2 regions of the Streptomyces decoyicus genome follow, and region 2 is predicted to be linked to the other one. Evidence: riboswitches for the same ligand, from Rfam matches in the RefSeq annotation. Region 2 holds a riboswitch; the other holds the start of a gene.
What was found. Region 2 has a riboswitch for glycine ahead of gcvP (aminomethyl-transferring glycine dehydrogenase). Riboswitches for the same ligand answer to the same signal wherever they lie in the genome.
Positions count from the first base shown of each region.

Region 1 (15,583 bases), 4.8 Mb from region 2:
CGCCGTGATCATCCTGGCGGTGCTGACCGGAGTCGCCGGCGAGGTCATCCGCGATGTGCTGTGCGGGGAGTTCCCCCCGCTGCTGCTGCGCGAGGACGTCTATGCGATCGCCGCGCTGGCCGGCGGCTGCTGCTATCTGCTGCTGCATCACCTCGGCACCGGCGCCACCCCCGCCGCGGCGATCTCGGCGGGGGTGGTGTTCGGCCTGCGGATGGGGGCCGTCTACCTCGGGCTGCATCTGCCGCGGCCGCAGCAGCTGCGCGACTGCCGAGCGCAGCAGGACACCGACTGACGGTCGCGCAGCCGCCCGAGGCCCTAGTTGCCCGGCAGCGGCGGCTTGCTGTCCGTGTTCAGCCAGGCGGCGAAGAGATCGTCGAGCTGCTGCCCGGAGATCTTCTCGGCGAGCGCGATGAACTGGGCGGTGTCCGCGTTGCCGTAGCGGTGTGCGGAGGTCCAGGCCGGCAGCAGTTTGAAGAACGCCTTGTCGCCGATCCGCTCGCGCAGCGTCTGGAGCGTCATCGCGCCCCGGGTGTAGACCGCCTGGGCGAACATGGTGTCCCGCTGCGGATCGGCGACCTTCACCTTCCAGAAGGCATCGCCCGCCGGCCTGGCGTCGTACGCCTTGCGGAAGGCGTCATGGGCGCTCAGGGTGCCCTTGTGCTCGGCCCACAGCCACTGCGCATAGCTGGCGAAGCCCTCGTTGAGCCAGATGTTCTTCCACTGCCTGACCGAGACCGAGTCGCCGAACCACTGGTGGGCCAGCTCGTGGACGATGGTCGTCTCGTTGCGCACGGCCGAGTAGGCGGGCTTGGACTGCACCTCCAGCGAGAAGCCGGCCTGCGGCATGTCGTCGACGATCGCCCCGGTCTCCTCGAAGGGGTACGGGCCGAAGACCTTCGACCAGTAGTCGGTGGCCTCGGCGGTGACGCCGTAGACGTCGACGTTGCCGGTCGGCAGGGTCGGGTCCGTGGCGACATAGATGGGTGTGCCGCCGGGTGTGGTACCCGTACGGACATCGAACTTGCCGATGGTGGCGGTGGCCAGATACGTCGCCATCGGGCGGCGCTCGCGCCAGTGGGCGTACGAGCGGCCGTGCGCCTCCCCGGAGTTGACCAGCCGGCCGTTGGAGACACCGGTCAGGCCCTTGGGGGCGTCGATGCGGATGTCGTAGGTGGCCTTGTCACCGGGGTGGTCGCTGGAGGGGAACCACGTCGAGGCGGCGTTCGGCTCGCAGGCGACGAAGACACCGTCCTTGGTCTTCATCCAGCCGTAGTCGGAGCCGAAGACTATCGGGCCGCTCAGCGGCTTGGGGACGCCGTGGTAGGTGACGGTGACGGTGAACTTTCTGCCGCGTCGCAACGGGAAGTCGGGCCGTACGGAGATCTCGTCGCCGGATCTGGCGAAGTGCGCCCGCCGGCCGTTCACCCGGACCGAGTCGACCGTCAGCTTCTGGAGGTCGAGGTCGAAGGCGGAGAGATTCTGGGTGGCCCTGGCCGCGAGCGTGGTGCGGCCGTCGAGGCGGCCGCTGCCGGGGTGATAGCTGACGCCGAGGTCGTAGTGCAGGGCGTCGAAGCCGCCGTTGCCCAGCTCGGGGAAGTACGGGTCACCGATGCCCGGGGCGCCGGGGGAGGCACCGGGCGCGGCGGCGATCGTGGCGGCCGAGGCCACCGCGGTGGCCAGCGCGAGCCAGCGGGAGGTGCGACGTGCGGAACGGGAGAGTGCCATGAGCCATCCCTTCGGACACGGATGAAGTTCGTCTCAAGATCGAACAACCGTGCTGACTCTGCACTCTCCCGCCGCTTTTCACCCAGGACTTTGCCAAGTCCCAAGTGTTACTTGCCGGTTGCCGCCGCACCGGCCGCCGGATCCGCGCCTTCCGCGTTCTCCGGGTGGTGGCAGGCCACCTGGTGTCCGGTCCGCAGCGCGACCAGCGGCGGCTCGGTGGTGGCGCACACCTCGGTCGCCTTCCAGCAGCGGGTACGGAACCGGCAGCCGGAGGGCGGGTTGATCGGCGAGGGCACATCGCCCTTGAGCAGGATCCGGTCGCGCTGGGTGCGCCGCTTGGGGTCGGGCACCGGCACGGCGGACAGCAGCGCCTTGGTGTACGGGTGCATCGGCGACTCGTAGAGCGCCTTGCGGTCGCTCAACTCCACGATCTTGCCGAGGTACATCACCGCGATCCGGTCCGACACGTGCCGGATGACGGACAGGTCGTGGGCGATGATGACGTACGTCAGGCCCAGCTCCTCCTGGAGGTCGTCCATGAGGTTGACGACCTGGGCCTGGATCGACACGTCCAGCGCGGAGACCGGCTCGTCGGCGACCACCAGCTTGGGCTTGAGCGCCAGCGCACGGGCGATGCCGATGCGCTGCCGCTGGCCGCCGGAGAACTCGTGCGGATAGCGGTTGTAGTGCTCCGGGCTCAGGCCCACCAGCTCCAGCAGCCGCTGCACCTCCTTCTTCACCCCGCCCTCGGGCTCGACGCCCTGGAGGCGGAAGGGGGTGGAGACGATGCCGCCGATGGTGTGCCGCGGGTTCAGCGAACCGTACGGGTCCTGGAAGATCATCTGGACGTCCCGGCGCATCGGCCGCAGCCTGCCCGAGGACAGATGGGTGATGTCCTGGCCCTGGAACTCGATGGAGCCGCCGGTCGGCTCGTCGAGGCGGGTGATCAGCCGGCCCATCGTCGACTTGCCGCAGCCGGACTCGCCGACGACGCCGAGCGTCTCCCCGGGCCGTACGTCGAAGTCGATGCCGTCGACCGCCTGCACCGCCCCGACCTGCCGCTTGAGCAGGCCCTTGGTGATCGGGAAGTGCCGGACCAGACCGCGGACCTTCAGCAGCGGCTCGGCGTCGGAGGAGGACTCCGCGGAACGGTCCGCCGGGGCGGCCGTCTTCTGGAGCGGAATCTTCTTGTTCTGGTCGTCAGTCGTCTCGGTCACAGCTTCGGCGCAATCTCTTCGGTCCAGATACGCTCCCGCTCCTCCTGCGACATATGGCAGGCGGAGAAGTGCCCGCCGCCGGCCTGGCGCAGTTCGGGACGGACCGTACGGGTGAGGTTGTCCTTGGGCACATCCGCGTACGGGCAACGGGGGTTGAAGGCGCAGCCGGACGGGACGTTGATCAGGCTGGGCGGGGATCCCTTGACGGGGATCAGCCGGTCCGTCTGGTCACGGTCGATACGCGGCATGGAGCCGAGCAGACCCCAGGTGTAGGGGTGCTGGGGCTCGTAGAAGACCTTGTCGGCCGGGCCGCGCTCGATGCACCGCCCGCCGTACATCACCAGCAGGTCGTCGGCGAGCTCGGCGACCACACCGAGGTCGTGGGTGATGATGATGACCGCCGAGCCGAACTCCTTCTGGAGATCGCGGATCAGGTCCAGGATCTGCGCCTGGACGGTGACGTCCAGTGCGGTGGTCGGCTCGTCCGCGATCAGCAGCTCCGGGTTGTTGACCAGCGCCATCGCGATCATGGCGCGCTGGCGCATACCGCCGGAGAACTGGTGCGGATGGTCGTCCACCCGCTTGTCGGGCTGCGGGATGCCGACCCGGTCGAGCATCTCGACCGCCCGCTTGCGCGCGGTCTTCTTGTCCACGTCGTTGTGGACGCGGTAGGCCTCCACGATCTGGGCGCCGACCGAGTAGAAGGGGTGCAGGGCGGACAGCGGATCCTGGAAGATCATCGCCATCTCGCGGCCGCGCAGCCGGCGCACCTCGTCCGGTTCGGCGGAGACCAGCTCCTTGCCGTCCAGCCAGATCTCGCCGGACATGTTCACCTTGCTGCGCTGCTGGCGCGAGGCACGGTGCAGGCCCATCACGGCGAGCGAGGTCACGGACTTGCCGGAGCCGGACTCGCCGACGATGCCGAGCGTCTTGCCCTTCTCCAGGGTGAAGTTCAGCCCGTCGACGGACTTCACGAGCCCGTCGTCGGTGTTGAAGTGCACCTTCAGGTCCCGCACTTCGAGGAAGGCGGAAGAGGGCCGGGAGCCGGCCGCGGTGGGCGCGCCCACGACGGCCTCGGTCTTGTCCTCGGAGGAGTCGGTCACGAGAGCCTCACCCGCGGGTCGACGGCGGCGTACAGCACATCCACCACCAGATTGCATATGACGATGAAGAACGCGGCGAGCAGGGTGACGCCGAGGATGTTCGGGAGGTCGTTGGCGTTGATCGCCTCGACGGCGAAGGCACCGACTCCCTTGAGTGAGAAGACCTGTTCGGTGATCAGCGCGCCGCCGAGCAGCAGGCCCAGGTCCATGCCGAAGACGGTGATGATCGGGGTGAGCGCGGCCCGCAGACCGTGCCGTACGACCACCTTGCGCTCGCGCAGGCCCTTGGCGCGGGCCGTACGGATGTAGTCCTCGCTCAGCGTCTCCAGCATGCCCGCTCTGGTGAGCCGGGCGTAGAGCGCGGAGTAGAGGAAGGCCAGGGTGACCCAGGGCAGGACCAGGGTCCGCGCCCAGCCGAACGGGTCGTCGGTCAGATAGATGTAGTCGCTGCGCTCGAAGATCGGCCACTGGTAGGTGAACAGCGCCAGTGCCAGGGCCCCCGTGAAGAACATCGGGAGGGAGACGCCGGCCAGGGCGACGCCCATGGCCATCCGGTCGAAGAGCGAGCCGGGGCGCAGCGCGGAGAGCACGCCGGTGGCGACACCGGAGACGACCCACAGCACGGCCGCGCCGGCGGCCAGGGAGAGGGTCACCGGAAGCCGGGACTGGATCTCCGGCCAGACCTCGATATGGGTTTTGAAGGAGTAACCGAAGCACGGCACATGGCACTTGGCGACTTCGGGACCGAATTTGTAGTCGACGCCGACGAAAATGCCCTTGAGGAAGTCCCAGTACTGCTCGTACACGGGCTTGTCCAGGCCGAGATTCTTCTTGACCGCGGCGATGTCCGCGGCCGTGGGGGCCTTTCCGATGTACTGCTGGGCAAGCTGGTCGGTGCTCTGCCCGGCCAGCTTCGGCAGCAGGAAGAAGATGCCGAAAGTGACCGCGCTGACGATCAGCAGCAGGATCACTGCGCTGATCAACCTGCGGATGATGTACGAGAACACGGGGATGCGGCGTCGGCGCCGCGAGCCGGTTCACCGGCCCGCGGACACCAATGCCTTCACCTGCCTTCCAGGGCTGCTACTTCTTGACGCCGATGTTGAGGTAGTCGTACTGACCGCTGAAGGCCGAGGTGGACACCAGGTTGGTGGCCTTGGGCGAGCGGTACATCAGGACCTTGAAGTAGGTGAGCGGGACCAGCGCCGCCTGCTCCATCGTCTTCTTGTCGATCTCGGCGTATGCCTTCTCGCGGGCCGCCTTGTCGGTGTTGGCGATGGCGCTTTCGAGCAGCTTGTTGATCTCCGGGTCGTCCAGCTCCGACAGGTTGGTGTTACCGGACTGGCTGATCGCCTTGCCGTTCAGGATCTGCTGGAGGTAGCCGTAGCCGGTCGGGAAGTCCGAGCCCCACTGCATCATGATCATGCCGACGTTGTTCTTCTTGTTGAACTTCGGCACACCGGCGTAGTCCGAGAAGTACTTGCTGGTCGGGTAGGACTGGATCTTGGCGGTGACGCCGATCTTCTTCAGCGAGTCGATGACCGTGGTGGCCGCGTCGACCTCGTCCTGGCGGTCGTTGCGGGCCAGGATCGTGGTCGTGGTCTTGCCCGCGCCGCACTTGGCCCAGTGCTTCTTGGCCTCGGTCAGGTCCAGCTTGTCGCCGTCGTACTTCTGCGGGTACAGGTCGTACTTCTGGTAGCCGTCGATGTCGGTCGGCAGGACCGTGGAGGCCAGCTCACCGCGTATCGGGCCGCCGAGCGAGGTCTGTACGGCCTTCTTGTCGATGGCGTACTCGACGGCCTTACGGCACTCGATGTTGTCGAACGGCTTCACCTTGGTGTTCAGCGCCGTGTAGACGAGGCGCTGGCCGAGAGTGTTGTCGGTGTTGCCCTTCGCCTTGGAGTCCGTCAGGAGCTGGGCCTGCGTCTGCCCGTCGACACCGCGGCCGGCCAGGTCCACCAGGGTGTTGCCGGACTGGAGGTCCTTGTCGATGGTCGACTGGGCGACCTTCAGGTTCAGGACGATCTTGTCCGGCAGCTGCTTGCGCAGCGGGTCGGTCTTCGCGGACCACTGCGGGTTGCGGACCAGGGTGAGCTTCTTGCCCTCCTGGTAGCTCTCGAACTTGTAGGAACCGGTGGACAGCACGGACTTGGTGTAGTCCGCGCCCTTGTCCTTGGCCTGCGGGACCGGGGCGGTCTGCGGGGCACTCACCAGGTAGTCGAACTCGGCGAACGGCTTCTTGAGGTGGAAGACGATCGTCTGCTCGTCCGGGGTCTCGATGGACTTCAGACCGGCCTTGCTCTTGTCCTTGTAGGGACCCTTGTAGCCGCCGTCGTTGTCCTTGAGGAACTGCTGGAAGTAGTTCGGGCCCAGCGAGAGGGTGTCACGCGCGAAGTTGCTGCGCTCGACGGCGTACTTGACGTCCTGCGAGGTGACCGTGGAACCGTCGTCGTACTTGACGCCCTTGCGGAGCTTGTACGTCCAGGTCTTGCCACCGTCGCTGGGCTTGCCCATCGACTCGGCGAGGTCCGGTACCAGCTCGTTGCCCTTGGTGCCGGGGCCCGGCTTGAAGGTGGTGAGCGGGCGGGCGTAGAGCCGGCTGAAGTTGTAGATGAAGGCGTAGTACGTGTTGCCCGGGTCGAACGACTCGGGGGCGTCGCTGATCGCGTAGGTGAGCGTGCCGCCCTTCTCGTCCGAGGCGTTGACGATGCCCTTGGTGGCGGCGTTCGCCTCGCCCGAGCCCTCCGAGGAGCCCTTGCCCCCGCTACAGCCGGCCAGCAAAAGGCCCGCACTGGTGATGGCCGCGACAGCCGCGACCGGAACTGACCTTCGCATGATGGTCGGTGTCCCCTTCGTTCGTCGAGAAACGCAGAAACCAGAAACACAAGCAACGCAAGTAACGCAGTAACTCTGTAACGCGGTAACGCAGTTGGGACGTCTGGGAGAGCGCCGGGAGCGCCGTCAGCGGCTGCGCGGGTCCAGCGCGTCCCTCAGTCCGTCACCGAGCAGGTTGAACGCGAGCACGGTGACGAAGATCGCGAGGCCAGGAACGATCATGTACTGGGGGTCGACCTCGTAGTACTTGACCGCCTGGTTGAGCATGCCGCCCCAGGACGCCTGGGGCGGCTGGATGCCGACGCCCAGGAAGCTCAGCGCGGCCTCGAAGAGGATGTTGGAGGGGATCAGCAGCGTCGAGTAGACGATGATCGGCCCCACCAGGTTGGGCAGCAGCTCCCGGAAGAGGATGAAGGGCCCGCGCGCACCCATGCCGCGGGCGGCGTCCACGAATTCCCGCTCGCGCAGCGACAGCGTCTGCGCACGCACGATCCGGCCCATGTAGGGCCAGTTGAAGAAGCCGATCACGAAGATCAGCACCGAGATGTGCAGCGGCAGGCCCTCCAGGCCGAAGGCGCCGCCCTGGAGCGATGCGGAGATCGCGATGGCGAAGAGCAGCAGCGGGAAGGCCAGGAAGACATCCATCATCCGGCTGATGAGGGAGTCCACCCGCCCGCGGTAGAAGCCGGCGACCACACCGAGGACGGTGCCGATGGCGACCGACAGCAGGGTCGCGCCGAACGCGACGATCAGCGACACCCAGGAGCCCTCCAGGATCCGGGCGAGCAGATCACGGCCGAACTTCGGGTCCACACCCAGGGGATGGTCGCCGCTCATGCCGCCCATGTCGCCCTTGGGGAGCGTGGTGTTGGGATCGATCAGCGACTGGTTGGGACTGTTCGGGTCCAGCCCCAGCAGGGACTGGATCGGACGGGAGAGCGCGGCGACGACGATGAGCAGGATGACAACGATGGCACCGGCCACCGCAACCTTGTCCCGCCGGAAGCGCAACCATGCGATCTGACCGAGCGAACGCCCCTCGATCTGCTTTCCTTCGACGCCCTTCAGCACCGCTTCCGGCTGCGCCTCAGCAGCCGCCCCGGTGGTCTCGATCGGTGCGGTCACAGTGCCTTTGACCCCTCTCGGCCGACGGTGGCCGGCCCCTGCCCGCCGCGGATAGCGGCCTGGTTCACATCACTGGTGCAAGTCGGTGCAAGTGGTGCAAGTGCTGCGGACATCGCGGAAGTTCGCACTATGGAGATCAGAGGCTCGCGCGACGCCGTACGGGATGACGCTCGTACAAAGGGCCGAGGCCCTGTTGTTTCCGGAGTCTTCATCCCTTTCGCGATCAGTCACCAGTCCTGACGGGGAAAGGATGCGCAACTGTGATGTGCTCCACGGCATTCCGTTATACGGACAACAGTTCGGGCTGAGCGGGGCGATCACCAGCGGGAGGGGGCCTCAACCGCCGGGCATACAGGGTGAATTCACCACAGGCCCGACGCCCGGCCGGCACGGTCGGACGTCGGAGACAGGCTGTCAGTAAGCGCGCGGGTAGCCGTAGCCGTACGACGGCGCGGGGGCCGGCTGGCCCGGCGCCTGGACGTAGCCGTCACGGTCAAAGAAGGGGCGCGCGGAGGCCCGCATCCACATGCCGACCGGGTCGTACTCGTCGTTCATCGCGACGGTGGAGACGGGCAGACCGTCCGGAACCGCGCCGATCGACTGCTGGATCATCAACCGTACCGAATCCACCGCTTGTTGGCCGGTGTCGTACAGATCCAGACCGATCGCCAGATACGGGGCACCGAGCGCGGGCTGCACCCAGGCCCGGCGCAGCGACCGCACGGCGGGCGTCCGATGGGCGTTCTGGGCCAGCAGCGCATAGAACTGCGGGATGTCGATGACCGGTTCGGAGATCCGCAGCGGACCGGCGGGCAGCCGGTCCAGACCACCGGCGATACGGCGCAGATCCAGCCAGGGGATGCCGACACCGCCGCCGGGGGCATGCGGATTCAGCCACAGGCCCCAGCGGTCGGGGAAGAGCGAGGCGGCGATCTCCGGGCCGGTGACGACTTCGTGGTCACGGTTCCAGCCGGAGGCGGCGAGCTCGGGCGCCGAGGTCACACACGGCGCATAGCCGAGGCCCTCGACCTCCATGTTTCCGTACTGCGCATCGGGCATTCCGGCCCGGCCGTGCCAGAGCAGCATCCAGACCTGGCTCGCGGCGAGCGCGTGCAGCAGTGCCTCGTAGGCGTCGTAACGGCCGGGCGCGACCTGCTGGAGCAGCTGCTCCAGCTGTCCGGCCGCCGCCGGCCCTTGATGCGCACCCGCGCTCACGTGGTCCGTCCCTTCTGTCAGCAGGGCACGTGTGGGTGCGCCCGCCCGTCATCCAACCAGCTTACGAGTGGTCCCGAGAGTAGAAGGGCCGCACACGCTCCAGCATCCAGTCGGCGACCGGGTCACCCTGGGCGAGGTCGAGCATGACGAGCTGTACGGGCCAGGGCAGCGGTACTGCGCCGAGCGCACGTCCGAGGGCTGACAGTACCGCCTCGCGGGCAGTGCCGTCGTGCAGTGCGGTGACCTCCGCCCCGATCTGCACTCCGACGAACAGTGCGGGCGTGTCGCCCTCGACGCTTGCCAGGGCACGCCGGGCAGTCAGGACAATTCCGGCGCCGGAGAACTCCAGTCCGGCGGCGGCCAGGAAATCCACCGGTTCGTCCTGCCAGTCCGGCTCGAAGAGCCGCACCCGGCCGCCGCTCGGCAGGCCGGCCGGCTCATGGCGCCCCTCCCGGCACAGTTCGGCCACCGCGGGCGGCGGCAGCGGAACGCCTATCGCGCCGTCGGGGTTGACCGCGATGCCGATGTGCGGCGGCAGCCCGCGGGCGAACTCCCGGGCCGGGGCGACGGTGAAGGACAGGTGCGAGCCGACCACCCGCAGGAACTCCTGCTCGGAGCTGTAGACCGGGACATAGGCCGCACCGCCGAGTTCGACCGTGGGCAGATCGAGGCCGCGGGCGCCGGGGCCCGCGCTCTCCGGCCCGCCGCCGTTGGGCAGCGGCACCCACACCCGGCTGCGGCCCAGTACCTCGACGATCCGGCCACCGGCCTCCGGGTGCCCGACCGACGCGGCCAGCACCTCTTCGAGCTCGTTCGCCGGCCACGCCAGCTGCGGTATCCCCTGCTCCGGAAATGTCATGCGTATCCACCCGTTCCAAACCGCGCCATCTGGCCAAAGACCCTAGACGAGAAGGCGGGAGGGGGAACCCGGGGGGCGGGGTGCGGGTCCGCTCAGTCGAAGCTGACCGTGTCCAGGGCGCTCGCCGCCCGCCGGTCGAGCAGTACCGCCGAGCTGAACCCCTTCGGCAGCCGGCCCGACTCCGCCGCGCCGACCAGCCGGCCCACCGCCCCGCGGTGCCGCGCGAAGGCGTACCCCGACACCCCGCGGCCCCGGGACTCCTGGCCGGACAGCGCCACCTCGGGCGCCACATCGAGCAGCACCAGACGCAGCCCGCGGCCGCCGCGCGCCGCGGACCGCGCGATCCAGCGGCGCACCCACGCCAGGGTGCCGCAGTCGTGCACCACCACGCTCTCGCCGGAGCGCAGCGCACGGTGCAGCGTCAGATAGTGGGCGGCCCGGACCAGCGGGCGGTAGAGGGCGTACGGCAGCCGGCGCAGTCTGCCCCGTGCCCAGCGCTCCCGGACGTCCTGCGAATCGATGCGGTGCACCGCGGCGCCGTGCGCGTCCAGCGGCGGCACGACACGGTGCATGAGGGTGCTCTTGCCGCTGCCCGGCAGCCCGGAGACCACCACCAGGTCACCGGCCGGAAACCGCAGCTCGGCGGCGCCCCGCGCCCGTCCCCCGCCCCGGAGGTCCACGATCTCGGCACCGCGCCCCGGCCGGACCACGGGCCGCGGCGGCCGCCCGGTCCGGGCCGCGACGGGCGGCGCCGCCGGCACGACGTCCGGGGGCGCGACCCCGGAAGTGGCCCCCCATGCCGCTTCGCTGTGCACCGTGATCGTCCTCCCCGTCCGGTTCTGCTCCGGTTCGAGTCCGTCCCCTACCCGCAGAGTGTCAAGAAAAGGTAATGCCCATCAAGGAGATTGTCCGATCTGCCCATGTCACGGGCCGGGCGGCGGCCGGGACTCCTGTATCCGGCGATCCCGTGCAATGATGTGGCCGCCACGTGCACCAGCGCAGCTACTCGTGCACGGCCAACTCCATACCGGCCGCTTGAACCCGCGCGGGAGAGTCCCCGGCCGCCATGGCGGGGCGCCGAAGGAGCAAGTCCTCCCTTGAATCTCTCAGGCCCCTATACCGCGCGGGCGAGGCAGATCTGAAAAGCGAGCCACTGCCCGGCCTACGGGGCGGCTCCACCCAAGGTGCAAACCGGGTCCGTTCGCGCGATCCCGGTGAACCTCTCAGGTTCCGATGACAGATGGGGAGAACGTCTTGTCACCCATGCCTGGGAGCCCAGAACCATGACAGATGCCCCCCGCCGTACCGCCCTGGACGCCACCCATCGCGCGCTCGGTGCCACCATGACCGACTTCGCCGGCTGGGACATGCCGCTCCGCTACAGCAGCGAGCGTGACGAACATGTCGCCGTCCGCACCCGCGCCGGCCTCTTCGACCTCTCCCACATGGGCGAGATCACCGTCACCGGCCCGCAGGCGGCCGACCTCCTCGACTACGCCCTGGTCGGCAACATCGGCGGCGTCAAGACCGGCCGCGCCCGCTACACCATGATCTGCGAGGCCGAGGGCGGCATCCTCGACGACCTGATCGTCTACCGCCTGGCCGACCAGGAGTACATGGTCGTCGCCAACGCCTCCAACGCCCAGGTGGTGCTGGACGCGCTCACCGCGCGCGCGGGCGGCTTCGACGCCGCGATCCGCGACGACCGCGACGCCTACGCACTGCTCGCGGTGCAGGGCCCGGAGTCCCCCGCGATCCTCAAGGCGCTCACCGACGCCGATCTGGACGGGCTCAAGTACTACGCGGGACTGCCCGGCACGGTCGCCGGTGTCGAGGCACTGATCGCCCGTACCGGATACACCGGTGAGGACGGCTTCGAGCTGTTCGTCCGGCCGGCCGACGCGGTCGCCCTCTGGGAGGCGCTCACCGAGGCGGGCAAGGACGCCGGTCTGGTGCCCTGCGGTCTGTCCTGCCGCGACACGCTGCGTCTGGAGGCCGGTATGCCGCTGTACGGGCATGAGCTGACCACCGCGACGACACCGTTCGACGCGGGCCTGGGCCGGGTCGTGAAGTTCGAGAAGACCTCCAACGGCGGTGACTTCGTGGGCCGCGACGCGCTGGCGGCGGCCGCCGGGCGCGCCGAGACCCAGCCGCCTCGCAAGCTGGTCGGCCTGGTCGCCGGGGGCCGCCGGGTCCCGCGTGCCGGGTACCCCGTCGTCACGGCCGACGGCACGGTCATCGGTGAGGTCACGTCCGGGGCGCCGTCCCCGACGCTCGGCAAGCCGATCGCCATCGCCTATGTCGACGCCGCCTACGCCACACCGGGTACCGAGGGTGTCTGTGTGGACATCCGTGGAAGCCATGAGCCGTACGAGGTCACCGCTCTGCCGTTCTACAAGCGGCAGAAGTAACGGTCCATCCGCGGCGGACCCGGGCAGCGGTGCGCCCGCGCGTCTCACTGTGCAAGACCCTCCCCCTGGCCGTGCCAGGGGCGACCCCCTTCACGATCACACCCTCGCGTACAGGAGAATCGAGCCATGAGCAACCCCCAGCAGCTGCGCTACAGCAAGGAGCACGAGTGGCTGTCGGGCGCCGAGGAAGGCGTCTCGACGGTCGGCATCACCGAGCACGCGGCCAACGCGCTCGGCGACGTCGTCTACGTGCAGCTCCCCGAGGTCGGTGCCACGGTCGCGGCGGGCGAGACCTGCGGCGAGCTGGAGTCGACCAAGTCGGTCAGCGATCTCTACTCGCCCGTCGACGGTGAGATCACCGAGATCAACGAGGATGTCGTCAACGACCCCTCGCTGGTGAACTCCGCCCCGTTCGAGGGCGGTTGGCTGTTCAAGGTGAAGATCAGCGGCGAGCCGGGCGAACTGCTCTCGGCCGACGAGTACGCCGCCTTCATCACCGGCTGAGCCACCCGGCTCCCCCCGACCGCCACCGCCCGCGTGACAGCTCCCCCGGACTCCGCCCAGGGGACCCCCTCGCGCCCCTGACTCCCCAGGAAAGACTCATGTCGCTTCTGAACAGCTCCCTCCATGAGCTCGACCCCGACGTCGCCGCCGCCGTCGACGCCGAACTCCACCGCCAGCAGTCCACCCTCGAAATGATCGCGTCGGAGAACTTCGCCCCCGTCGCCGTCATGGAGGCCCAGGGCTCCGTCCTCACCAACAAGTACGCCGAGGGCTACCCCGGCCGCCGCTACTACGGCGGCTGCGAGCACGTCGACGTCGTCGAACAGATCGCCATCGACCGCATCAAGGCGCTCTTCGGCGCCGAGGCCGCCAACGTCCAGCCGCACTCCGGCGCACAGGCCAACGCCGCCGCCATGTTCGCCCTCATCAAGCCGGGCGACACCATCCTGGGCCTCAACCTCGCCCACGGCGGCCACCTCACCCACGGCATGAAGATCAACTTCTCCGGCAAGCTCTACAACGTGGTGCCCTACCACGTCGACGAGAAGTCGAACCTGGTCGACATGGAAGAGGTCGAGCGCCTCGCCAAGGAGCACCGCCCGAAGCTGATCGTCGCCGGCTGGTCCGCCTACCCGCGCCAGCTCGACTTCGCCGAGTTCCGCCGGATCGCGGACGAGGTCGGCGCCTACCTGATGGTCGACATGGCGCACTTCGCCGGCCTGGTCGCCGCGGGTCTGCACCCCTCCCCCGTGCCGCACGCCCACGTCGTCACCACCACCACGCACAAGACCCTCGGCGGTCCGCGCGGCGGCGTGATCCTCTCCACCCAGGAACTCGCCAAGAAGATCAACTCGGCGGTCTTCCCGGGTCAGCAGGGCGGCCCCCTGGAGCACGTCATCGCGGCGAAGGCGGTGTCCTTCAAGGTCGCGGCGTCCGACGACTTCAAGGAGCGCCAGCAGCGCACCCTGGACGGCGCCCGCATCCTCGCCGAGCGCCTCATCCAGCCCGACGTGACCGAGGTCGGCGTGTCCGTGCTGTCCGGCGGCACCGACGTGCACCTGGTCCTGGTCGACCTGCGCAACAGCGAGCTCGACGGGCAGCAGGCCGAGGACCGCCTCCACGAGGTCGGCATCACCGTCAACCGCAACGCCATCCCGAACGACCCCCGGCCCCCGATGGTCACCTCCGGCCTGCGCATCGGCACCCCCGCGCTGGCCACCCGCGGCTTCCAGGCCGAGGACTTCCGCGAGGTCGCCGACATCATCGCCCAGGCCCTCAAGCCCGCCTATGACGCCGAAGCCCTCAAGGCCCGCGTCACGGCGCTCGCGGACAAGTTCCCGCTGTACCCGTCCCTGTGACACGTCTCATGCAGTGACCTTCCTGGCCGTCGGCGACCGGCGGCCAGGAAGGGAACGAGCCGGTGAGCCCGGGGCGCCCGGTCCCGGGCTCGCTGTCCGCGTGCCCGTTCTTCTCCCCGCTTCCGCGCCGTCACGGCGCACTCCGGTGTGGTCGCCCGTGCATGGCCGACGCGGCGGAGGGCAGCAGACCTTCCACGGGGAGGCGGCCTTGCGGCCGGGCCCCGCTCCGGCGGATCAGAGCCGGACCGGCCTCCTCGACAGGCCGGGACCCGTGCGCCGCCCGGCACCGCCCCGGCGCCGTATCCACACCGGCACCGAGCGTTACCCGCGGCGCCGGGAACCCGACGGTTTCCGTCCGGCGGCAGCCGACCGGGTCCGCGTTACGCTCGAACAACGGCGCAGAAACGTACCTCCTGCCCCATTGCTCCACCGTCCACCACGAGCAGACAAGGGAGTCAGCCTCCGTGGCCATCTCCGTCTTCGACCTCTTCTCCATCGGCATCGGCCCCTCCAGCTCCCACACCGTCGGCCCGATGCGCGCCGCCCGGATGTTCGTCGGACGCCTCAAGAAGGACGGCCTGCTCGCCCAGACGGTCAGCGTCCGCGCCGAACTCTTCGGCTCCCTGGGCGCCACCGGCCACGGCCACGGCACCCCCAAGGCCGTCCTCCTCGGCCTCGAAGGCCACTCCCCCCGCACCGTGGACGTCGAATCCGCCGACGACGAGGTCGAGCGCATCCGCACCACCAAGCGCCTGCGCCTGCTCGGGGCGGAAATAGGCACCACCCATGAGATCGACTTCGACGAAGCCACCGAACTCATCCTCCACCGCCGCCGCGCCCTGCCCTACCACGCCAACGGCATGACGCTCTTCGCCTATGACGCCGCCGGCGCGCCCCTGCTGGAGAAGACCTACTACTCGGTCGGCGGCGGCTTCGTCATCGACGAGGACGCGGTGGCCGGCGAGAACCCGATCGTCCCCGACGACACCGCCCTGACCCACCCCTTCCGCACCGGCGACGAACTCCTGCGCCTCTCCCACGACACCGGCCTGTCCATCTCCGCCCTCATGCTGGAGAACGAGAAGGCCTGGCGCACCGAGGACGAGATCCGCGCCGGACTGCTGGAGATCTGGCAGGTCATGCAGGCCTGCGTCACCCGCGGCATGTCCCGCGAGGGCATCCTGCCGGGCGGCCTCAAGGTCCGCCGCCGCGCCGCCCACTCCGCCCGCCA
Region 1 is NZ_CP082301.1:5,833,898-5,849,480, reverse strand. Features, by position in the region: gene K7C20_RS25890 (trimeric intracellular cation channel family protein) at 1-292, shown strand, start outside; gene K7C20_RS25885 (M1 family metallopeptidase) at 316-1,725, opposite strand; gene K7C20_RS25880 (ABC transporter ATP-binding protein) at 1,833-2,942, opposite strand; gene K7C20_RS25875 (ABC transporter ATP-binding protein) at 2,939-4,045, opposite strand; gene K7C20_RS25870 (ABC transporter permease) at 4,042-5,052, opposite strand; gene K7C20_RS25865 (ABC transporter substrate-binding protein) at 5,129-6,880, opposite strand; gene K7C20_RS25860 (ABC transporter permease) at 7,007-8,005, opposite strand; gene K7C20_RS25855 (enhanced serine sensitivity protein SseB C-terminal domain-containing protein) at 8,420-9,220, opposite strand; gene K7C20_RS25850 (enhanced serine sensitivity protein SseB) at 9,282-10,079, opposite strand; gene K7C20_RS25845 (AAA family ATPase) at 10,172-10,894, opposite strand; glycine riboswitch at 11,116-11,211, shown strand; glycine riboswitch at 11,212-11,329, shown strand; gene gcvT (glycine cleavage system aminomethyltransferase GcvT) at 11,363-12,490, shown strand; gene gcvH (glycine cleavage system protein GcvH) at 12,617-12,994, shown strand; gene glyA (serine hydroxymethyltransferase) at 13,093-14,352, shown strand; gene K7C20_RS25825 (L-serine ammonia-lyase) at 14,817-15,583, shown strand, end outside.
Region 1: it holds a riboswitch for glycine, as region 2 does, so the genes downstream of both, gcvT (glycine cleavage system aminomethyltransferase GcvT) here and gcvP (aminomethyl-transferring glycine dehydrogenase) in region 2, are expected to answer to the same signal.

Region 2 (15,583 bases):
TAGGCCGAGGGCTTGTCCTCAGTTGCTCGCGTCCACTGTGTAGGTTCTGAAGTAACGACCTGTGTCTTTGCCGGGTTGGTCAACTTCATAGTGTTTCGGTGGTCATTGCGTTAGGGAAACGCCCGGTTACATTTCGAACCCGGAAGCTAAGCCTTTCAGCGCCGATGGTACTGCAGGGGGGACCCTGTGGGAGAGTAGGACGCCGCCGAACAAATTTTGAGAAAAGCCCCGCAAGAACCTCGGTTCTTGCGGGGCTTTTCTGCGTTTTCGTGATCTTGGGACCCGGAGCATGGCACGGCCGGCGGGGCAGGTAAGGTCAGGGGGCATCGTTGGCACATTTCCCCCACAGGAGGCCCCCGCGTGGAGGTCCAGGAGACGCGGGTCCAGACGGATCGCGTCCTCACCATCCCGAATGTCCTGAGCATGGCGCGCCTCGTTGGCGTGCCGGTGTTCCTGTGGCTGATCCTGTGGCCGGAATTCGGTGGCCCGAACGCTGATGTCTGGGCGCTCCTGATCCTCGCGCTGAGCGGTGTCAGTGACTACCTGGACGGCAAACTCGCCCGTCGCTGGAACCAGATCAGCAGTCTGGGGCGAATCCTCGACCCGGCTGCCGACCGCCTCTACATCCTGTCCACCCTCGTCGGTCTGACGTGGCGCGAGATCCTGCCGCTCTGGCTCACCGCGGCCCTGCTGGCACGGGAACTGATGCTGCTCATCGCGGTCGGATTCCTCGGACGCCACGGTTACGGGCCTCCCCAGGTGAACTTCCTGGGCAAAGCGGCTACGTTCAACTTGATGTATGCCTTCCCGTTGCTCCTCCTGAGCGACAGGAAGGGCTGGCTTCACGAACTCGCCACTGTTTTCGGATGGGCGTTCGCAGGATGGGGTACGGCGCTCTACTGGTGGGCAGGGATCCTCTACGTGGTCCAGGTCCGTCGACTCATCAGGGCGGACACCACGGCCGACTGAGCTTTCCGAACCGGCAGGTTGTGCCAGGGCCCGGCGCCCGCACCCAGAAAACTGGAACAGCGGGCGATTTGGACAGGTGAAGTCGGCAAGACCGTCGTCTCTTAGAGGAGGACGCTTCCGACATGAAGGCCGTTGTGATGGCCGGCGGCGAAGGAACACGACTTCGCCCTATGACGTCCAGCATGCCCAAGCCCCTGCTTCCTGTTGCCAACAGGCCGATCATGGAGCATGTACTCAGGCTGCTGAAACGGCATGGTCTCAATGAGACCGTCGTAACCGTGCAATTCCTCGCCTCGCTCGTAAAGAACTACTTCGGCGATGGCGAAGAGCTCGGAATGGAGCTCACCTATGCCAATGAGGAAAAGCCACTCGGCACCGCGGGCAGCGTGAAGAATGCCGAGGAAGCCCTCAAGGACGACGCTTTCCTCGTCATCTCCGGTGACGCCCTCACGGACTTCGATCTCACCGATCTGATCCGGTTCCACAAGGAAAAGGGCGCCCTCGTCACCGTCTGCCTCACGCGGGTGCCCAACCCGCTCGAATTCGGCATCACCATCGTCGACGAGGCCGGCAAGGTCGAACGTTTCCTGGAAAAGCCCACCTGGGGCCAGGTCTTCTCCGACACGGTCAACACCGGTATCTACGTCATGGAGCCGGAGGTCTTCGACTACTTCGAGCCCGATGTGCCGGTCGACTGGTCCGGCGATGTCTTTCCGCAGCTCATGAAGGAAGGCAAGCCGATCTACGGCTATATTGCCGAGGGCTACTGGGAGGATGTCGGCACTCACGAAAGCTATGTGAAGGCCCAGGCCGATGTGCTCGAAGGCAAGGTCGATGTCGAAATCGACGGCTTCGAGATCTCGCCGGGCGTATGGGTCGCCGAGGGCGCCGACGTCCACCCCGACGCGGTGCTCCGCGGCCCGTTGTACATCGGTGACTACGCCAAGATCGAAGCGGAAGCCGAGCTTCGCGAGCACACCGTCGTCGGCTCCAATGTCGTCGTCAAGAGCGGTGCGTTCCTGCACCGGGCCGTGGTGCACGACAACGTCTACATCGGGCAGCAGAGCAATCTGCGCGGCTGTGTGATCGGCAAGAACACCGACATCATGCGGGCCGCCCGGATCGAGGACGGTGCCGTCATCGGCGACGAATGCCTCATCGGCGAGGAGTCGATCGTCCAGGGCAATGTGCGGGTCTATCCGTTCAAGACCATCGAGGCCGGCGCGTTCGTCAACACCTCGGTGATCTGGGAGTCCCGCGGCCAGGCTCATCTGTTCGGCGCCCGCGGTGTGTCCGGGATTCTCAATGTCGAGATCACGCCGGAACTCGCCGTGCGGCTCGCGGGCGCGTATGCCACCACGCTCAAGAAGGGCTCCACGGTCACCACCGCGCGAGACCACTCCCGTGGCGCGCGGGCACTGAAGCGCGCGGTGATCTCCGCTCTTCAGGCCAGCGCCATCGACGTACGCGACCTGGAGAACGTCCCGTTGCCGGTCGCACGCCAGCAGACCGCCCGGGGCAGCGCCGGCGGCATCATGGTCCGGACGACGCCCGGAGTGCCGGACTCCGTCGACATCATGTTCTTCGACGAGCGGGGCGCCGACCTCTCGCAGGCCGGGCAGCGCAAGCTCGACCGGGTCTTCGCCCGCCAGGAGTACCGTCGCGCCTTCCCCGGCGAGATCGGTGATCTGATCTTCCCGGCCAGCGTCTTCGACTCCTATACCGGCAGCCTGTTGCGGGCCGTGGACATCACGGGCATCGGCGAGGCGGGACTGAAGGTCGTCGTGGACGCCTCGAACGGCAGTGCCGGCCTTGTCCTGCCCAGCCTCCTGGGCCGGCTCGGTGTGGACTCCCTGACCATCAACCCCGGGCTCGACGAGTCCCGGCCGACCGAGACGGCCGACGCCCGGCGTTCCGGGCTCGTCCGGCTCGGGGAGATCGTGGCCTCGGCACGGGCGGCGTTCGGTGTGCGCTTCGACCCCGTGGGCGAGCGGCTGTCCCTCGTGGACGAGCGCGGCCGGATCATCGAGGACGACCGGGCGCTGCTGGTCATGCTGGATCTGGTCGCGGCCGAACGGCGCACCGGGCGGGTGGCGCTTCCGGTGACCACGACCCGGATCGCCGAGCAGGTGGCGGCGTACCACGGCACGCAGGTGGAGTGGACGACGACGTCGCCCGACGATCTGACCCGGGTGGGACGCGAAGACGGCACCGTCTTCGGCGGGGACGGCATGGGCGGCTTCATCGTCCCCGAGTTCAGCAGCGTCTTCGACGGCGCGGCGGCGTTCGTCCGGTTGATCGGCCTGGTGGCCCGCACCCAGCTCACGCTCAGCCAGATCGATGCCCGGATCCCGCGGGCGCATGTCCAGCGCCGTGACCTGGCCACTCCCTGGGCGGTCAAGGGGCTCGTCATGCGGCATGTCGTCGAGGCGGCCGGTGACCGGGACGTGGACACGACCGACGGCGTACGGGTCGTGGAGCCCGACGGCCGCTGGGTTCTGGTGCTGCCCGACCCCGCTGAGGCCGTCACCCACTTGTGGGCGGAAGGCCCCGATGACGCCTCCGCCCAGCAGCTGCTGGACGAGTGGTCCGCAGTGGTGGACAGCGCAGGACGCTGACCCGGACCCCGCCGGCGGGTCGTGCCCGGGCACGCCGGTGGGGCCATTGGGAGACTGTGCGGCGGACGTGCGACGATGTGCGGCATGTCGCAGCAGCGCCCCGATCGGAGCAACACGAACACGCCGGCCGCGCGCCCCGATGCGTCCATGTCGCTGCTGAACAATGTGATGGATCACAGCCTCGACGACGGATATGCCGAGGCCGCCGCGCGGAAGTCCGAAGCCGGCGTGCGCGGCCTGCCGCGTACTTTGCGGGCGAAGTTGGGCCTCGCGGCCGGTCTGGTGCTCGCCGCGGTCGTGGTGACGGTGGGGGCGGCGCAGGCGCGGATATCCGCACCGACGCTGGCCAAGGAGCGTACGGAGCTGATCAACCGCATCCAGAAGGGCACCGGCGAGGCGGACCGGCAGCAGCAGCGGGTCGATGCGCTCCGGGACGACGTCAGCAGAATGCAGCGCGAGGCGCTGAAGAAGCACGGCGGCGACAAGGCCGAACTGCTGGCTCTGCTCTCCGGTTCCTCGCAGGCCACCGGGCCCGGCGTGAAGCTCGTCGTGGACGACGCCAAGGGCGCGGAGTCCCATGGCGGCGGTCCGCGCGAGAGCAGTGGTTTTTCGGACACGGGGCGGGTACGCGACAGGGACATGCAACGCGTGGTCAACGGCCTGTGGGCGTCCGGTGCGGAGGCCATCTCCGTCAATGGACAGCGGCTTACGTCACTCTCGGCGATCAGAGCCGCAGGAGACGCCATACTGGTCGACAACAAGCCACTGGTGCCGCCTTATACGGTGCTGGCGGTGGGGGACGGGCAGCGGCTGAGCACCGCGTTCCAGGGCAGCGCCGATGGCCAGTACCTGCATGTGTTGCAGGAGAACTACGGCGTACGTACCAGGATTTCCGCGGAGAACGAGGTCACGCTGCCGCCCGCGCCCAGTTTGATCGTACGTACCGCAAAGCCACAGGCCGGTGCCGCCAAGGCGGACGGCGCCGACACAGGGAAGGGCACATCGTGATCGCCGTATTGGGCCTCATCGTGGGAGTCGTGGTCGGACTTGTCGTCCGACCCGTGGTGCCGACGGTGGTCGAGCCCTACTTGCCGATCGCTGTCGTCGCGGCGCTGGATGCCGTGTTCGGTGGTCTGCGCGCGATGCTGGACGGCATCTTCGACGACAAGGTCTTCGTGGTCTCCTTCCTGTCGAATGTCGTCGTCGCCGCGCTGATCGTCTTCCTCGGCGACAAGTTGGGCGTCGGCGCCCAACTCTCCACCGGCGTCGTCGTGGTGCTGGGTATCCGGATCTTCTCCAACGCCGCCGCGATCCGCCGGCACGTCTTCCGGGCGTGAGGCGGATGTCGACCGAGGAGACCCCGGAGCCGGTGAAGAAGCCGGAGCAGTCGGTGCAGCCGGAGCGGGCGGAGCGGCCCGAGCCGGTGGCGAAGTCGGAGCGGGCGGAGCGGCCCGAGCCGGAGTCGAAGGCGCTTGAGTCGGAGCCGGACCAGCCGGAGCCGGAGCGGTCGGAGCCGGGCCGGCCGGAAGCGGGGCAGGACAGGGGCCCGGCCGGCCGGCTGCCGATGCCGCCCGAGAGCCGGAGCATCCCGGAGCGGGCGGACTCCGAAGAGGAGACCGAAGCGCAGGAACCGGACAGTGCTGGACAGAAGACGGACAAAGGGGCAGACTCCTCGACTCCGGATGTGATCGCCGATGACGGGAGTGCGGAGCGCCCGAAGAACGGTCGGGAGCGGCTGGTGGCGAGCCTGTGGCCGCCGCGGCTGACCCGGGCTCAACTGATCGTCGCGTTGCTCCTGTTCATTCTCGGACTCGGTCTGGCGATTCAGGTACGTTCCACAAGTGACAGCAGTGCGCTGCGGGGTGCGCGCCAGGAAGACTTGGTGCGCATTCTGGACGAGCTGGACAACCGCTCCCAGCGGTTGACCGACGAACAGCGGCGCCTGGAAGGGCAGAAGACCGAGCTGGCGAACAGCTCGGACCAGGCCGAGGAGGCCCGTAAACAGACCGTGGAGAAGGAACAGCAGCTGGGTGTGCTGGCCGGGACCGTCGCGGCGCAGGGGCCCGGCATCAACCTGACCATCGATGACCCGACGCACTCCGTCGAGGCGGACAAGCTGCTGGACACCATCCAGGAGCTGCGGGCGGCCGGCGCCGAGGCCATCCAGGTCAATGACGTCCGGGTCGTCGCGAACACCTCCCTCTCGGATCTTCAGGGTGGTGTGGGGATCGACGGCAAGCGCGTCGCGCAGCCGTTCCGCTTCAAGGTCATCGGGAAGCCGGAGGACCTCGAACCGGCGCTGAACATTCCCGGCGGAGTGGTTCAGACGCTGGAAAAGGAGCAGGCCAAGGTGTCTGTGACCCGTGAGGAGAAGATCATTGTGGACGCCTTGCGAGAGGCGAAGCGGCCTGACTACGCTCGGTCGTCATCGCAGTGAGGCGTAGGCGTATGTCGAGTGCCCGGCGAGGGCATGAGGTAGCGGGGGGTCGACGCACCGTGCGTGTGGTGTGTGGTGGAAACTGTCTGAAGGCCACGGACGTTCACAGGATGTCCGGATGGGCCGGTGTGTGCATCGAGGGTTCGTCCTGCCCCACGGGCGGGTCTATTTCGTTCAAGGGGAATCGCCCGTGAAGTTGTTTGGAAAGCTGTTCGGCAAGAGCGCGCGCCAGGAGGGCGGCAGCGGCTCCGCGCGGCACCGCGCGTCGGGCCGGCCCGACGAGAGCGGTTCGGCCGAGGACCGTCCGCTCTTCCGTGACGAGGTCAGCGGTCCGTCCGGGGGGTACGGCGCGGGTTCTGTTGACCCCTCCGGTCCCGGCCGCATAGGTTCCCAGGAACCATCAGCCGCACGCACGGGTGGAGGGTCGGCCTTGCCGGTTTGTACGAGGTGTGGGAACCGGAACGCCGAGGCGAGCCGGTTCTGTTCCAACTGTGGTGCGCCCCTGCGTCCGGGCGCTCAGCCCGAGCGCGCGTCCGAGACGACCTCCACCATCTCCATTTCGGGGCTGGAGGCCTACGACTCGGAGGCGACGGGCCAGAACCTGTCGCCGTCGCTGTCCCCCGAGGCGCAGGCGGCCGTCGACGCCCTTCCGCTCGGGTCGGCGCTGCTGGTCGTCCGCCGGGGTCCGAATTCGGGCAGCCGCTTCCTTCTGGACAGCGAGCTGACGACGGCGGGCCGGCATCCGCAGGGCGACATCTTCCTCGACGATGTGACGGTCTCGCGCCGCCATGTGGAATTCCGTCGCGGTCCGGACGGTCTCTTCACGGTCGCCGACGTCGGCAGCCTGAACGGCACCTACGTCAACCGTGAGCGGATCGACTCCGTCGCCCTCGCCAACGGTGATGAGGTCCAGATCGGCAAGTTCCGCCTGGTCTTCTACGCGAGCCAGCGAGGCGCCGGTATCTGACCGGTCGGGGAAGGCATATGCGCGATACACCGAAAGGCGGTGCCGGCTCTGCCGGCGCCGCCTCCTCGGACGGCAGGCCGGTGAGCATCGGCACGGTGCTCACCCTGCTGCGCGAGGAGTTCCCCGAGGTCACGATCTCCAAGATTCGCTTCCTGGAGGCCGAGGGACTGGTCGAGCCGAAGCGCACGCCTTCCGGATACCGCAAGTTCACACCGGCGGACGTGGAGCGGCTGGCCGGCGTCCTGCGGATGCAGCGGGACCACTATCTGCCGCTGAAGGTCATCCGGGAGCATCTGGACGCCCTGGAGCGCGGAGAGCAGGTGCCGCTGCCGGCCCCGACCACTCCCTCGCGGGATCTGGTCGAGGGCGTACACGAACCTGGTGAGGAGCGCCCCACGGCTGCCCGGATCGGCCGGGCAGAGCTGCTGGCCGCCGCGGAGGTGGACGAGGCGGCGCTCGCCGACTGGGAGTCCTACGGACTCATCGTCCCTCATGCGGAGGGCGGATACGACATCGAGGCCGTCACGGTGGCCAAGCTTGTTGCGGACCTGGGCCGTTTCGGTCTCGAACCGCGGCATCTGCGTGCCGTGAAGGCGGCCGCCGAGCGCGAGGCGGGCCTGGTCGAGCAGGTCGTTGCACCCCTTCGGCGGCACCGTAACCCGCAGACCAGGGCCCATGCCGAAGCCACCGCCAGAGAGCTGGCGACGCTGTCCGTACGGCTGCATGCGGCACTGGTGCAGAGCGCTTTGCGGGTCCGGCTGTAGTGAGCAAACGAGTGCCCGACTACCCAAACCGGCCGGGCACGTCCTAGGGTTGCTGTGTGAACGAGCTCGACGTCGTGGGTGTCCGGGTGGAAATGCCTTCCAGCCAACCGATCGTGCTCCTGCGGGAGGTGGGAGGCGACCGATACTTGCCCATTTGGATCGGGCCAGGGGAGGCCACCGCCATCGCCTTTGCCCAGCAGGGCATGGTCCCTGCCAGGCCGCTGACGCACGACCTTTTCAAGGACGTGCTCGAAGCGGTGGGCCAGGAGCTGACGCAGGTCCGCATCACGGATCTGCGCGAGGGGGTTTTCTATGCCGAACTCGTCTTCGCGAGCGGGGTCGAGGTCAGCGCGCGTCCGTCCGACGCGATAGCGCTGGCTCTGCGCACCGGAACGCCGATCTTCGGTACCGACGGTGTGCTGGACGACGCGGGGATCGCCATCCCGGACGAGCAGGAGGACGAGGTGGAGAAGTTCCGCGAGTTCCTCGACCAGATCTCGCCCGAGGACTTCGGGACCAACAGCCAGTAATACCGGCCAGGCGAACCACCTGTTTTTGGCCAAACAACTAGCCCTTCCCCGTGCGAGGTCACGAGAAACCACTCGTAGGGTGATTATCACTCGGCGTGGCGAGCGCGGCGATCGTTGACGCACCCCGAGTGACTGCATACCGTCGATATGGCAGGTCCCGTCCGGGACGTGGAGGACGGAGGGCGGCGTGGCAATCACCGGCGACGGTATGGCGGCGGAAGGGGCGTTGCCGCTCCACTCGGGCGCAGCAGCGAATCCTGCCCCGGCACCGGCCGCGGCGGTGTCGGGGGACTGCGAGGCGCAGAACATCGGCTATCGCGGCCCGACCGCCTGTGCGGCAGCGGGCATCACCTATCGGCAGCTCGACTACTGGGCGCGTACGGGCCTGGTGGAGCCGAGCATCCGGCCGGCGTACGGCTCGGGCACCCAGCGGCTCTACAGCTTCCGGGACGTCGTGGTCCTGAAGATCGTCAAGCGGCTGCTGGACACCGGGGTGTCGCTTCAGAACATCCGCACGGCCGTCCAGCATCTGCGCTCGCGCGGGCTGGCGGATCTGACGCGGATGACGCTGATGAGCGACGGCGCGACGGTCTACGAGTGCACCTCGCCCGACCAGGTCGTGGATCTGCTCCAGGGCGGTCAGGGCGTCTTCGGGATCGCCGTGGGCGGGTCTGGCGGGACGTGGAGAGCGCGCTGTCACAGCTCCACGGAGAGCGTGTGGACACCGGCGAGACCCTGGTCGGGAAGAACCCGCAGGACGAGCTGGCGCGGCGGCGCAACCGCGCGGGCTGAGTCCCTGACGGCGCTACCGGCCCGGCATCGGGCCGATTGTCAGTGGCATGGGGCAGCATCGGACATGTGAGACCTGCCCCGACGATCCTGCATCTCGACATGGATGCGTTCTTCGCGGCCGCCGAGCAGGCGGCCAAGCCGAGCCTGCGCGGCAAACCCGTGGTGGTCGGCGGGATCGGGCCGCGCGGAGTGGTCTCCACGGCGTCGTACGAGGCCCGGGTGTTCGGTATCCGCTCCGCGATGCCCACGGCCCAGGCGCGCCGGCTGTGCCCCAACGCCGCCTATCTCACCCCTCGCTTCACGTTGTACCGCCAGGTGAGTGAGGCGGTGATGGAGCTGCTGCACGCGCTGTCGCCGCTCGTGGAGCCGCTGAGCCTGGACGAGGCGTTCGTCGACCTGGAAGCGGGCGGGGTGCCGCCCGAGACGGCCGCCGTGCGGGGCGTGGGGGAGCAGCTGCGCCGCGACATCCGCTCCGCCACGGGCCTGACCGGCTCGGTGGGGCTGGCCGGCGCGAAGCTGCTGGCGAAGATCGCGTCCGAGGCGGCCAAGCCGGACGGCCTGGTGGTGATCGAGCCCGGTACCGAACGGGAGCTGCTGGGCCCGATGACGGTGCGGACGCTGCCCGGGGTGGGGCCCGCGACGGCCGAGACGCTGCGCCGGGCCGGGATCCACACCGTCGCCGAGACCGCGGAGGCCGGTGAGGCCGAGCTGGTGCGGCTGCTGGGCAAGGCGCACGGCGCGGGGCTGTATGCGATGGCGCTGGGCCGGGACGACCGGCCCGTGGTGGCCGAGCGGGATGCGAAGTCCATCTCGGTCGAGGACACCTTCGAGGTCGATCTGACCGACCGGACCCGGGTGCGCAGTGAGGTGCTGCGGCTGGCCGACCGCTGCGTCCAGCGGCTGCGGGCCGCCGGGCGGTCGGGACGGACGGTGGTCATCAAGGTGCGCAACTACGACTTCTCGACGCTGACCCGCTCCGAGACGCTCCGGGGGCCCACCGACGACCCGGCGGTGATACGGGAGGCCGCGGCGCGGCTGCTGGAGATGGTGGACACCACCGGCGGGGTGCGGCTGCTGGGTGTGGGGGTCAGCGGACTGGCCGACTTCACGCAGGAGGACCTCTTCGCCCAGGTGGCGACGGAGCGGGAGGCGGAGGAGACCGCGAAGGCCGCGGCAGCCGCGGCGGAGGCGGCCGGCGGCGGGACGGAGCCGCACGAGGCCGAGGAGGAGCGGCCGCGGCGCTGGCATCCGGGACTGGACGTGGTGCACGACGAGTACGGGGCCGGGTGGGTGCAGGGCAGTGGGGTGGGGAGGGTGACCGTACGCTTCGAAACGCCATGGTCCGCACCGGGAAGGGTGCGGACCTTTGCTGTCGAGGATCCGGCGCTGCGGCCGGGGGAGCCCCTGCCGCTGGTGCGCGGGGGGCCGGCGGACGGTCAGTCGTCCGAGCCGGCGATCCTGCCGAAGTCCTTGTCGCCGGAGCCGGGGGAGGACACCGGGTCGGAGGTCGGGGAAGAGATATCCAGTCGGTAGTGGTGATAGAGCTGAAGTTCCTGCTCAGGCGAGAGGTGACGGCCGACACCGAAGTCCGGCGCATCCTTGATCAACTTGCGGTCATAAGGAATGTGCAGGCCCTCACCGACCATCTTGCTGGGTTCCAGGGGGACGAACGCGTCCCGGCTGAAGAGTCCGGTACGCACGGCCGCCCACTCCGGTTCCCCCGTCGCGTCGTCGAGATATACCTCGTCGATCGTGCCTATTTTGGTGCCGTTACGGTCGAACGCTTTGCGGCCGATCAGGCTCCGGGGATCGATATCGGTTTGCACGGCCCCTCCAATTGGTCGCAACTGCCCTCTGACAACTACCAAACGGCACATTTCATGCCCTGGCCACTCGAAGGAGCCTTCGAGAGCGGCGCTGGTAGGCTGGCCAATGGCCGCAGACCCCGTGCGGGAGAGTCCTGTGTCGTTCGCGACCTGGGCGCCGAAGGAGCAAATCCTCCCCGGAATCTCTCAGGCACACGTACCGCATGGGTGAGGTCACTCTGGAAAGCAGGGCGGGCGACGGAAGGCACAGTGCCGGGGCCCCTCCTCACCGACGGTGAAAGCCGGGCCGCCTCGTGCGGGCCGGTGAAACTCTCAGGTTGAGATGACAGAGGGGGAGGCCGTCCGGGCACCCGCGTCGCGGTGCCCCTCGTAGGTCGCGCCGACCAGGAGGCCCCCGCAGATGACCACCAATCGCATCTCCTTGACCGAGCTGGAACGCGGCACCCCGTTCGAGCACCGTCACATCGGTCCCGACCACGAGGCGCAGGCGAAGATGCTCGCGCACGTCGGGTTCGGTTCGCTGGACGAGCTCACCGCCACCGCCGTCCCCGACGTGATCAAGAGCGCGGAGGCGCTCGGCCTGCCGCAGGCCCGTACCGAGGCCGAGGTCCTTCAGGAGCTGCACGGCCTCGCGGACCGTAACCAGGTGCTGGCGTCCATGATCGGACTCGGCTACTACGGCACGTTCACGCCGCCCGTGATCCTGCGCAACGTCATGGAGAACCCGGCCTGGTACACGGCCTACACCCCCTACCAGCCGGAGATCTCGCAGGGCCGCCTCGAGGCGCTGCTGAACTTCCAGACGATGGTCGCCGACCTGACCGGACTGCCCACCTCCGGCGCCTCGCTGCTGGACGAGGGCACCGCGGCCGCCGAGGCGATGGCGCTCTCCCGCCGGGTCGGCAAGGTCAAGCAGGGCGTCTTCCTGATCGACGCCGACTGTCTGCCGCAGACCATCGCCGTGATCCAGACCCGCGCGGAGCCCACCGGCGTCGAGGTCGTGGTCGCGGATCTGTCCGACGGCATTCCGGCCGAGATCGCCGAGCGGGGTGTCTTCGGTGTGCTGCTCCAGTACCCGGGCGCCTCCGGTGCGGTGAGTGACCCCCGCCCCGTCATCGAGCAGGCCCACGAGCTGGGCGCGATCGTCACCGTCGCCGCCGATCTGCTGGCCCTGACGCTGCTGACCTCGCCCGGTGAGCTCGGCGCGGACATCGCCGTCGGCACCACCCAGCGCTTCGGCGTCCCGATGGGCTTCGGCGGACCGCACGCCGGCTTCATGGCCGTACGCGACCAGTTCGCCCGCAGCCTCCCCGGACGTCTGGTGGGCGTCTCCGTCGACGCCGACGGCAGCAAGGCCTACCGCCTCGCGCTCCAGACCCGTGAGCAGCACATCCGCCGGGAGAAGGCCACCAGCAACATCTGCACGGCGCAGGTGCTGCTCGCCGTCATGGCCGGCATGTACGCGGTCTACCACGGGCCCGAGGGCCTGCGGACGATCGCCCGGCGCACCCACCGCTACGCCGCGGTCCTCGCCGAGGGCCTGCGGGCCGGCGGGGTGGAGATCGTCCACGACGCGTACTTCGACACGCTGACCGCGCGGGTGCCCGGCCGGGCCGCCGAGGTCGTCGCGGCCGCCCGCGAGGCCGGTGTCAACCTCCGGCAGGTCGACGCCGACCTGGTCGGCATCGCCTGCGACGAGACCACCGGGCGCGCGCAGCTGGCCGGCGTCTGGGGTGCCTTCGGTCTGCACGGCGACGTCGAGCAGCTGGACGCGGCCGCCGCGGAGACGCTGCCGCAGGCCCTGCTGCGCAGCGACGACTACCTCGCCCACCCGGTCTTCCACCAGTACCGCTCCGAGACCGCGATGCTGCGCTACCTGCGCACCCTCGCCGACAAGGACTACGCGCTGGACCGCGGCATGATCCCGCTCGGTTCCTGCACGATGAAGCTGAACGCGACCACCGAGATGGAGCCGGTCACCTGGCCCGCCTTCGGCCAGCTGCACCCGTTCGCGCCGGCCGCCCAGGCTCAGGGCTACCTCACGCTCATCCAGGAGCTGGAGGAGCGGCTGGCCACGGTCACCGGCTACGACAAGGTCTCCATCCAGCCGAACGCCGGATCGCAGGGCGAGCTGGCCGGTCTGCTGGCGGTGCGCGCCTACCACCGCGCCAACGGCGACGAGCAGCGCACCGTCTGTCTGATCCCGTCCTCCGCGCACGGCACCAACGCCGCCAGCGCGGTGATGGCCGGGATGAAGGTCGTCGTCGTCAAGACCGGCGAGGACGGCGAGGTCGACACCGACGATCTGCACGCCAAGATCGAGAAGCACCGTGACGAACTCGCGGTCCTGATGGTCACCTACCCCTCCACGCACGGAGTGTTCGAGGAGCACATCACCCAGATCTGCGCGGCGGTGCACGACGCCGGCGGTCAGGTCTACGTCGACGGCGCCAACCTCAACGCGCTGGTCGGCCTCGCCGAGCCCGGCAAGTTCGGCGGCGATGTCTCGCACCTCAACCTGCACAAGACGTTCTGCATCCCGCACGGCGGCGGTGGCCCGGGTGTCGGTCCGGTCGGCGTGCGCGCCCACCTGGCGCCGTACCTGCCCAACCACCCGCTCCAGCCCGCTGCGGGCCCCGAGACGGGTGTGGGACCGATCTCCGCGGCGCCCTGGGGCTCGGCCGGCATCCTGCCGATCTCCTGGGCGTACGTCCGCCTGATGGGCGGCGAGGGCCTCAAGCGCGCCACCCAGGTCGCGGTGCTGAGCGCCAACTACATCGCCAAGCGCCTGGAGCCGCACTACCCGGTGCTCTACACCGGCCCCGGCGGTCTGGTCGCGCACGAGTGCATCATCGACGTCCGGCCGCTGACCAAGGCGACCGGTGTGAGCATCGACGATGTGGCCAAGCGGCTCATCGACTACGGCTTCCACGCGCCGACGATGTCCTTCCCGGTGGCCGGCACGCTGATGATCGAGCCGACCGAGAGCGAGGACCTGGGCGAGCTGGACCGGTTCTGCGACGCGATGATCGCCATCCGCGCGGAGATCGAGAAGGTCGGCTCGGGGGAGTGGGACAAGGACGACAACCCGCTGCGCAACGCCCCGCACACCGCGGGCGCGCTCGGTGGCGACTGGTCGCACCCGTACACCCGCGAGGAGGCGGTCTTCCCGGCCGGCGTCGAGGCCTCGGAGAAGTACTGGCCGCCGGTCCGCCGCATCGACGGTGCCTTCGGCGACCGTAACCTCGTGTGCTCCTGCCCGCCGCTGGACGAGTACGACAACTGAGTCACCGCACCTGACTCACGGCAACATCAAGGGCCCTCGGCAGATCTGCCGGGGGCCCTGTCGTTCGTGCCGCGCGCTCGCGGGTCAGGCGGCGGCGGTGGCCCGTGCTCGGTGCGGGGCGATGACCTGCCCGTTGGGCAGCAGCTCACCGGTGTCCTCGAAGAGCAGGACGCCGTTGCAGAGCAGGCTCCAGCCCTGTTCCGGGTGGTGCGCCACAAGGTGTGCGGCCTCCCGGTCGCTGGAGTCGGCTGACGGGCATGGCGGTTGGTGCTGGCACATGGAAGTTGTCTTTCGCTGCGGAGTGGTGAACGTCGTCGTGCGGCTCGATGAGGTGTTCATGGCCGCTCCCCCGTTTCCTTCGGTCGATCCCAGTGTTGCCCCACGGACGGGATTCCGCAGGGATTTCGCAGCAGCGGTACTCACTCGATAGGGACGCGTCACCCATGCGGGCGGTTGCTCCCAATTGCACTCCTTCCCAGGAGGGTTGGGAGTGGTATCCGCGGGCTAGGCCGCCCGGGTGAGCGCGACAGAGCGCCCCGCGGCCGGAAGGGGCCGCGGGGCATGCTCGTGCGGGGTCGCGGGCGCCGGTGTCCGTGCGGGAAACGGTCCGGCGCGTCGGCTCAGGCGGGTTCGGCGAGGAGCGGGGTGGTGGGGGTGAGGCGCAGCGTCAGCCGGGGAAGCAGGTCGGCGATGCGCTGCGGACGGTGCGAGGCGATCCCCGGCGGGGCGGGCGCGAGCGGTATCAGCAGGTCAGCGGGCGTGGGCAGGCCTTCGGCACCGTCGGAGGCGATGTCGTGATGCAGCCACAGGGTGAGCATGTAAAGCTCGGGGACGGACAGCAGGCGCGGCTGGTAGGGCGTGCCGAGCGCTTCGGCCTGGGCCAGCGCCTGCTCGGTCGCGGCGACGTACGGGCCGCCGCAGAAGCGTGAGAACGTCCAGCCGTCCGCCGTGAGCATCGCCTCGGCGGTGGCCACGGCACGTTCCCCGCCGCGGACCAGGAAGCGCCAGCCGGCCAGACGGGTGTGCGGCATGCCGCCGGCCCGGCTGACGTCGTCCCAGACGTGGACGGGCAGCGGGTGGTCGGGGCTGAGCGGACCCTGATGGGCGCGCAGTGCGGCGACCGGGGCCTCGCGGACCGCGGTGGGCGAGCCGAGGGCGGCGAGAACGCTGCGCAGGGCAGGCGCGGGGGCAGGGGGAAGGTGCAGCGGCATGGTGGGTCGCCTCTCACTTCGGAGACACGGTGGAGCGTGGCAGGGTGCAAACGACGCTGTCTGCGTGCGGGTCAGAGCGTGGCCGGCCGGGGCTGCGGCCCGGCGAGGTCAGTCGCTGTGCCCCCGTGCCGGCGAGAACCCCGGGACGCTGGGCGCCAAGTCTCTGCCTCGTAAGCGGAGTTT
Region 2 is NZ_CP082301.1:998,489-1,014,071, reverse strand. Features, by position in the region: rRNA gene K7C20_RS04315 (23S ribosomal RNA) at 1-20, shown strand, start outside; rRNA gene rrf (5S ribosomal RNA) at 95-211, shown strand; gene K7C20_RS04305 (CDP-alcohol phosphatidyltransferase family protein) at 361-969, shown strand; gene K7C20_RS04300 (mannose-1-phosphate guanyltransferase) at 1,092-3,587, shown strand; gene K7C20_RS04295 (DUF881 domain-containing protein) at 3,672-4,595, shown strand; gene K7C20_RS04290 (small basic family protein) at 4,592-4,924, shown strand; gene K7C20_RS04285 (DUF881 domain-containing protein) at 4,930-6,024, shown strand; gene K7C20_RS04280 (FHA domain-containing protein) at 6,143-6,991, shown strand; gene ftsR (transcriptional regulator FtsR) at 7,009-7,755, shown strand; gene K7C20_RS04270 (bifunctional nuclease family protein) at 7,812-8,285, shown strand; partial or broken gene K7C20_RS04265 (MerR family transcriptional regulator) at 8,473-9,077, shown strand; gene K7C20_RS04260 (DNA polymerase IV) at 9,144-10,610, shown strand; gene K7C20_RS04255 (PRC-barrel domain-containing protein) at 10,514-10,903, opposite strand; glycine riboswitch at 11,018-11,115, shown strand; gene gcvP (aminomethyl-transferring glycine dehydrogenase) at 11,304-14,189, shown strand; gene K7C20_RS04245 (DUF5999 family protein) at 14,274-14,468, opposite strand; gene K7C20_RS04240 (hypothetical protein) at 14,810-15,400, opposite strand.